DNA from 2 places in the Planococcus sp. 1R117A genome. Region 1 is predicted to be linked to the other one. Evidence: a T-box and tRNA genes for the amino acid it is inferred to sense, from the RefSeq annotation. Region 1 holds a T-box; the other holds one or more tRNA genes.
What was found. The T-box of region 1 lies ahead of ACSFXN_RS08685 (valine--tRNA ligase). A T-box ahead of a tRNA ligase gene usually reads a tRNA of that ligase, here a tRNA-Val.

Region 2: it encodes a tRNA-Val, which carries the amino acid that the T-box ahead of ACSFXN_RS08685 (valine--tRNA ligase) is inferred to sense. The anticodon was not compared.

The regions. Positions count from the first base shown of each region.
Region 1 is NZ_JBPRLO010000002.1:653,245-657,460, reverse strand. It holds gene hemL (glutamate-1-semialdehyde 2,1-aminomutase) at 1-547, shown strand, start outside; gene ACSFXN_RS08690 (AbrB family transcriptional regulator) at 919-1,968, shown strand; T-box leader at 1,991-2,212, shown strand; gene ACSFXN_RS08685 (valine--tRNA ligase) at 2,284-4,216, shown strand, end outside.
Region 2 is NZ_JBPRLO010000003.1:493,217-497,432, reverse strand. It holds gene ACSFXN_RS12210 (TRAP transporter permease) at 1-1,404, shown strand, start outside; tRNA gene ACSFXN_RS12205 (tRNA-Val) at 1,542-1,614, opposite strand; gene ACSFXN_RS12200 (2'-5' RNA ligase family protein) at 1,668-2,189, opposite strand; gene ACSFXN_RS12195 (thermonuclease family protein) at 2,205-2,930, opposite strand; gene ACSFXN_RS12190 (hypothetical protein) at 3,146-3,289, opposite strand; gene ACSFXN_RS12185 (Gfo/Idh/MocA family protein) at 3,409-4,216, shown strand, end outside.

The DNA.
Region 1 (4,216 bases):
CGGCTATAACTGCGCACAAGGCCATTTCGGTGTAACACCGGATATGACTTGCCTTGGAAAAGTGATCGGCGGCGGACTGCCGGTCGGCGCATTCGGCGGCAAGCGTGAAATCATGCAGCAAGTGGCGCCAAGCGGTTCGATTTACCAGGCAGGGACTTTGTCCGGGAACCCGCTTGCAATGACTGCAGGCTACGAAACATTATCCCGTTTAAATGAAGAAACTTATGAAACTTTCGTCAAACGAGGCGATCAGCTGGAAGCCGGATTCCGTGCGGCGGCTGAGAAATACAACATCCCGCACACCGTGAACCGTGCAGGCTCGATGATCGGCTTCTTCTTTACGAATGAACCTGTCGTTGACTTTGCATCAGCGAAAACATCCGACACCGAGTTGTTTGCGGACTACTACCGTTTAATGGCGGAAGAAGGCATTTTCCTGCCGCCTTCCCAGTTTGAAGGCATGTTCTTGTCTTCAGCGCATACGGAAGAACATATCGCGAAAACAGTGGAAGCATTCCATACTGTGTTTGCGAAATTAGCTAGATAAATAAGACGGAGCCCGGCTGCAATTGTTTGCAGCCGGGCTTTTAATGTAAATTTTGATTCTGTAAATAAATTTTCTGATTCTACAAACAAAAGGGCGTTGCCGCAAGTATAGTGGCGTTTGCTGCAAGTAAAGCAATATTTGCCGCAAGTAAACTTCCGTTTATCGCAAGTAATTCTGTTCTTCCGCAAGTAAAGAAGCATTTTCGCTTTTCGCTTGCGAAAAGCCGGCATCACACTATTCTTTCAGTTTCTGAATAAAGGGGGAAACCCCTGTGTTTTCCAAAGATTTATTCCAAATGGGAAGATTTTAACCGCTTGATGCGGTAACATGGAATTAATTGATATTTCGGAGAACGAAAGGCAGGTGGGTGGATGTCCATATTCTTTAGAACAGCGCTGATTGCAGCATTGGCAGGCTGGTTGTTTGAAACTCTTGGCATCTTCCTGCCGTGGCTGCTCGGGCCGATGTTTACGCTATTGCTGGTCAGCCAATTCACCAAAGTGGAGCTGTATTGGCCAAAATTGCTTCGGACAGCGGGGCTAGTGCTGTTGGGTGTGCAAATTGGCTCTTCTTTTACACGCGATGCGGTTTTATTGATGTGGTTCGATTTGCCGTATATGGCGTTCATGACTTTGTCCGTCGTGATTTTGTCCATCTTGCTCGGCCTGCTGTTTAAAAAGATGGTCAATGAAAGCCTGGCGACCAGCCTGCTGGGATCGATTCCAGGGGGACTTGCGCAGATGGTGGTCATTGCAGAAGATGTGAAATCAGCGAATATTACGGTCGTGACGATGATGCAGACCATCCGCATTTTCATGGTCGTCACCATCGTTCCGTTTCTGACGGTGTTTCTCACCGGCAGGGAGCAAGGCGAACTGGCTGAGCAGTTATTCACATTTGCTCCGGTGGCATCTCTTGGTGGGCTTATGATCGGATTGGTACTGTATTTCGGAATGAAACGAATCGGCTTTCCGGCTGCGGAACTCCTGGCGCCGATATTGACGCTGGCCATTGTCCAGACGATAACAGGCGATATTTTAATCGATATGCCGTATTGGCTCATTGCCATTGCACAGATTTGCATCGGTGCTAGTCTCGGACTGCAGATGGAACAGATCGGCGATAAGCTGACATTCCGTTTAGGTGCGGCGATTGTCCTCAATAATGTGCTGCTCATCAGTTTTACGGTATTCATCGCATATGTCCTGACCAATTGGCTTCCGGACTATATTTTCCTTGATTTCTTTTTAAGCGCGGCGCCCGGCGGCATTGCGGAAATGGCGATTACGGCGCTGGCAACTGGCGGGGATGTAGCACTCATCACCAGTTTTCAATTGTTCCGGCTGTTTTTTATTCTGCTGGTAGCATCACCGATTGTCACTTACATTGTCAAAAGGCTTGACGCTAAAAGCGGAACTTGAGTATAATGAACGAAAGTATATATTTGATGCGTTGATGAGGAAAGTAGAATGTGCGTACATTTCAGAGAGAAAACCAAGCGGTGAGAGGTTTTCATGAACAATCATTTGAATGTCACCTCGGAGCAGTTCCCGTGAAAGTCGAGTAGCGGAAACCGGATGTGAAATCCGTTATCGAACTTGAGAGCCAGGTTTATTTTGACTTGTGCATAAAGGTGGTACCGCGAACAACTCCTTCGTCCTTTTACAGACGAAGGGGTTTTTTTGTTTTCCGGGAAACTTTTTCTCAAGAACACATATACAAAAGGAGGAATTTCAATGACTGAACAAATGCCAACAACCCAGCAAATGCCGACGAAGTACGATCCGCAATCGATTGAAAAAGGACGCTATGAGTGGTGGGTTGACAACAAATTCTTTGAAGCAAAACCTGAAAGCGGCAAAACGCCGTATACCATTGTGATTCCGCCGCCGAACGTTACCGGCAAATTGCACCTGGGGCATGCTTGGGACACAACGCTTCAAGACATCATGACTCGCATGAAACGCATGCAAGGGTTTGACGCTTTATGGCTGCCGGGTATGGACCATGCCGGCATCGCTACTCAAGCGAAAGTTGAAGGCAAGCTGAAAGAAGAAGGTAAGTCCCGCTATGACCTTGGCCGCGAGAAATTCCTTGAAGAGTCTTGGAAATGGAAAGACGAGTATGCAGGGCATATCCGCCAGCAATGGTCGAAATTAGGGTTAGGGCTTGATTACTCACGCGAGCGTTTTACGCTGGATGAAGGCTTGTCGAACGCGGTTAAAGAAGTATTTGTTAAGTTGTATGACAAAAAATTGATTTACCGCGGCAAATACATCATCAACTGGGATCCAGCAACAAAAACCGCGATTTCCGACATTGAAGTTATATACAAAGACGTTCAAGGCGCATTCTATCATATGCGCTATCCGTTGACTGACGGCTCCGGCCATATTGAAATCGCGACGACTCGACCGGAAACGATGCTTGGCGATACAGCGGTAGCGGTTCACCCGAAAGACGAGCGCTACCAGCATTTGATCGGCAAGACGGTAACATTGCCGATTATCGGCCGTGAAATGCAAATTGTCGCGGATGATTATGTAGACATGGAATTCGGAAGCGGTGCGGTGAAAATCACGCCGGCTCACGACCCGAATGACTTTGAAATCGGCAACCGCCACAATCTGGAACGCGTATTGATCATGTACGAAGACGGCACGATGAATGAAAACGCCGGCAAATACGAAGGCATGGACCGTTTCGAATGCCGCAAGCAAATCGTTAAAGACTTGCAAGAGATGGATGTTTTATTCAAAATCGAAGAGCATTTGCATTCGGTTGGGCATTCAGAACGCAGCGGGGCAGTAGTTGAGCCGTATCTGTCGACGCAATGGTTTGTTGATATGAAGCCGCTTGCTCAGCAGTCGGTTGATCTGCAAAAAGGCGAAAACGCCGTTAACTTTGTTCCGGACCGTTTTGAAAAAACGTATCTGCACTGGATGGAAAACATCCGCGACTGGTGTATTTCCCGTCAATTATGGTGGGGCCATCAGATTCCGGCTTGGTACCATAAAGAAACCGGCGAAATTTACGTAGGAATGGACGCACCGGCGGATGCCGACAACTGGACGCAGGACGAAGACGTTCTTGATACATGGTTCTCATCTGCATTATGGCCGTTCTCGACTCTTGGCTGGCCGGCAGACAGCGACGACTTGAAACGCTATTACCCGACCGATGCACTCGTTACAGGGTACGACATCATCAACTTCTGGGTATCTCGCATGATTTTCCAAGCGCTGGAATTTACTGGCAAAAAACCGTTCAAGGATGTATTGATCCACGGGCTGGTTCGCGACGCCGAAGGACGCAAAATGTCGAAATCGCTTGGCAACGGTGTCGATCCGATGGATGTCATCGCGGAATACGGAGCGGATTCGCTTCGCTACTTCCTGGCAACTGCATCGTCTCCAGGGCAGGACCTTCGCTTCTCAATGGAAAAAGTCGAAAGCATCTGGAACTTTGCCAATAAAATCTGGAATGCTTCCCGTTTCGCATTGATGAACATGGACGGCATGACCTACGAAGAAATCGATCTTTCCGGCAAGCGCTCTGTTGCTGATTCATGGATTTTGACTCGTTTGAATGAAACCATCGAACAAGTGACGAGTTTGGCTGAACGCTACGAATTCGGCGAAGTGGGCCGCTCGCTTTACAACTTCATCT
Region 2 (4,216 bases), on a different contig from region 1:
CTAGCGGTTTCGGCAACGTTCATTTTTGTTTATTTATTGTTCGGGGCTTTTTTAGTGAAGACGGGAGTCGGAGAATATTTTAATGATTTATCCGTTTCGCTTGCCGGCCATTTAATCGGAGGACCAGCAAAAGTTGCGATTTTCTCCAGCGCTCTGCAAGGAACCATTTCAGGAAGCTCTGTGGCCAACGTTGTAACGTCTGGGGCATACACAATTCCAATGATGAAAAAGCTTGGCTATAACAAAGAATTCGCAGGGGCCGTGGAAGCAACGTCTTCCACAGGTGGCCAGATTATGCCGCCTATTATGGGAGCAGCTGCTTTCTTAATGGTGGAATTTATCGGGGGCATCAGTTACTGGGATATTGCTAAAGCTGCTGCTATTCCTGCAATTCTGTATTTTTCAGGCGTTTGGATCATGACGCATTTTGAAGCGAAGCGGGTAGGCCTTCGTGGCCTTTCGAAAGAAGAAATGCCTGACCGTAAAGAGGTATTGAAGAAAATACATCTTTTGCTTCCAATTTTAATTATAATTGTCTTCTTGATGATTGGAGTTCCGACCATGCACGCTGCATTGTATGGTATTCTTGCTACGATCTTAGTCAGTGCCATCAATAAAGAAACACGCTTAAGTTTTAAGGACATGGTCCATGCTTTAGTGGACGGCGCGCGAACGGCTCTTGCTGTAGGTGCTGCCACAGCTGCAGCGGGCATTATCGTAGGAGTAGTGGTGAAGACAGGTTTGGGATTAAGCTTGGCAAACGGGCTGATTTCAGCATCAGGAGGCAGCATCTTATTGACTTTATTCTTTACTATGCTCGCTGCAATTGTTCTCGGAATGGGTTCGCCGACAACAGCAAACTATGTAATCACGTCCACAATTGCTGCCCCTGCCATTATTACCTTATTAATGCTTGACGAACCGGCAGGAGCTGCCGTACCGATGGTTGTCGCTATTTCTGCCCATCTCTTCGTATTCTATTTTGGGATTATCGCCGATATTACGCCGCCGGTTGCACTAGCTGCATTCGCAGCATCTGGCATTTCCGGTGGAGAACCGATTCGGACTGGCATAATTTCTGCTAAATTGGCGGCCGCTGCCTTTATTATTCCGTATATGTTTGTTTTGTCTCCAACGCTGTTAATGATTGATACGACCTGGCCAGAACTGACTTGGGTAGTCCTTACGGCATTTGCCGGGATGATAGCAGTAGGCGCTGGACTGATTGGATATTGGTATCGGAAACTCAATTGGATTGAGCGAATTATTGCTTTAGTTACTGGTTTAGCGTTGATTTATCCGGAAGGACTGTATTCTTATATAGGCGCAGTAGTGTTTATTATCTTGTTTGTTATCCAATGGATGTCGCGGGAAAAGAAAGTCTCGCATACCTCTGTAGCATAGCTGAAAAAATCCCGTTGAGAAGCATGAGGCTTCTCGACGGGATTTTATTTTATAAAAATAAAAAGCCGCTGCCCGAAGGCAACGGCTTTTTCTAAGCAACCTTTGTTCCTAAAGTTTGCTGTGGGTTTGGCACCCAATGATTCCTACTGGGCTCGAACCAGCGACCTCTACCCTGTCAAGGTAGCGCTCTCCCAGCTGAGCTAAGGAATCTCAATTTCCAGGACAAATATAATTATATCGTGCCCTGGAAAAAAGTCAATAGCCTACTCAGAAAGAAAAATACTCCATTCAGTTTGTGCTTTTCCATGGATCAATGACCAGCATTCGATGGCGATTGCTTTGCCTTCGAATGGTTCGAAATCCATTGAAAGCCGCGCAAACATTGGTCCCCAAAAAGGAGGGGAGATATTGTTGATGATGGTGGAATGAGGCACCCAGTGTTCAGGTTTGTAATACTTCTTTTGCCCAGTGAATTCATGCGTTGAAAGATTTAATGTTTCATGCAGATATGCTAATGGTTTTGTATAAACAGGTGATGCGTAGAAACATCCTTGCTGCTTGAAAAATCCGAGAGATGCAAATGGCAAAGAGAGCTGCTTTGTTTGTCCAGCCCATGTTTCAACTGCTTTCTTCAACTCAATTGGATTGGTCTGGTTGAATGACTGCAGCGTAATATGCGGAGGCAACGCCACTTCCTGTTTTAAGCTGGCGGTTTGCGCCTGCTGCTGGAGCTGTTCCAAGATATTGGATGCATGATAATCGAGCCGTAAAACGATGACTTGCATAAAAGGCCTCCTCATTTAACTTCCTGTGCTTCTGAACCCAGCATCCCGCGCTTCTTGTTCTGTACAGAACCATTCTTCGGGATTTGTTTGTTCGTATGAACCTTCTCCAGGCAGATGATAGATTTTATCACCGCTGCGGTTAATGTTTCCTTTAATCTGGCATTCGCCGTCGACAGAATCTTGAGGACTTTGTCGGCTTACATCTCCGTAGGCATCTGCATTAAAGCCGCGGTCCGTCGAATAATTTTCAAATTCCCAAATACCGATGCCGGCTTCTTGGGCGATTTGTTCCGCTTCCTCAAATTCCTCAACATAACGCGTATTTGGTGGATAAACGTAAGCAACACGGGCAAACCCTGATTTAAGCATCTGCTCTTGCACACTTTCTCCATTTACATAAACATAAGCGAGCAGCCGTCCGTAGTCATCAAATCGATCTCCTACATCAAACTCAACCGATACATCACCCGATTCAATAAGCCGTTTGTTTTCCACTGTGGCTTCGCTGCCAAGCGGCTGTTCTCCGAGCCGTGGATGGTTTGTTTCCGGCGTATCAATCAGCAGATAGCGAACCGTTTCTTCTTTGCCTTCGTACATGATTTTGATGGTATCACCGTCGATGACAGAAGTGACTTCAACGTCAATGCGGTCCGTTGTTCCAGATGTGTCGGTAGAATCCAATAACGCACAGCCGGAAAGCAATAATAATAGCGCTGTTAACAATCCGATTATATTTTTCACATTAATCCCTGCTTCCATTTTTTCATTATATTTACTTGAAGTTCGGCTTGCAATCAAAAATTTGCTAAACTGCGGTTAACACAAAGGAAACATTAGATTTTTGGAAAAGCATTGAGAAATAGAATCTGGACATGACAAAACGCCTTTTCAATTGAACATTGAACAAGGCGTTTTTATGTACTGCAGCGACTGTATTCAATTAGTAAGTGCGCCAATTAAGCGTGTGACTCCATGTCAATTTGAGATTCATCAAAATATAAGAATGACTCTTGTTCCATATTGTCTAATTTGTCTTTGTTTAATCCCACTTCAAGTTCTCCGGAAAAAATTGGTTCCCACCAGTTTGCTTGTTTATCCATCGTAATTTCCTCCTCAACTCATATTGTAATTGTTTGACTATTCTATACCCCTAAAGGTTACACTAATAAACAGAAAGAAATAAAATAAGCCTTTAGGCCTTGCGGAAAAGAGGGAGAAAATGATTTCAATCGGCATTATTGGAGCTGGCATTGTAGGTGAACGCATCATTAAGGAAATACAGCAAGACGGCAAAATAGATATCAAAGGTGTATATGATGTGCAGCAGGAACGTCTTCAATATCTGAATAAAACATATGGAGTCCCAATCGCGGAATCGTTCGAAACAATCCTTCATTCTAATATTGATTGGCTGTATATCGGCACACCTCCAGCGTCACATTCGGAAATAGCCAAACGTGCTGCGGGTGCCGGAATACATGTGTTAAGCGAAAAGCCATTGGCGCACAATGTGGCAGACGGCGAAGAGATGGTAGCGGCTGTTGAAAAAAGCCGTGTCCGGACTGCCATGCATTTTCCTTTAATGTACTCTCCAGCTGTCCATGACATGGTCAAGCGAATCCGCACCGGCAATATCGGTAAAATAACGCGAATTGAATTGCATACTTTTTTCCCGGACTGGCCGCGGGCTTGGCAGCAAAATCCATGGATTGCTTCAAGAAGCCAAGGGGGCTTTGTTCGTGAAGTATTTCCTCATTATCTGCAGCTGCTGAACCGCGTATTCGGGGAACTGAAGATTGCCTCGCATCATATCAGTTATCCGGAACAAGAGGATAAATGCGAAACTGGCATTGTAGCCCATGGATTGACTGCCGGCAATATTCCATTTTTAATTTCCGGGCTCAGTGGGATCGGACAAAAAGAGCTGCTGCAATTTAAAGTTTACGGTGAAGAAGGCGTGTTGACGCTTGAGAATTGGTCGAATCTTTATGAGGAGCGAAAATACGAAGAGCGGAAACAAATCACAG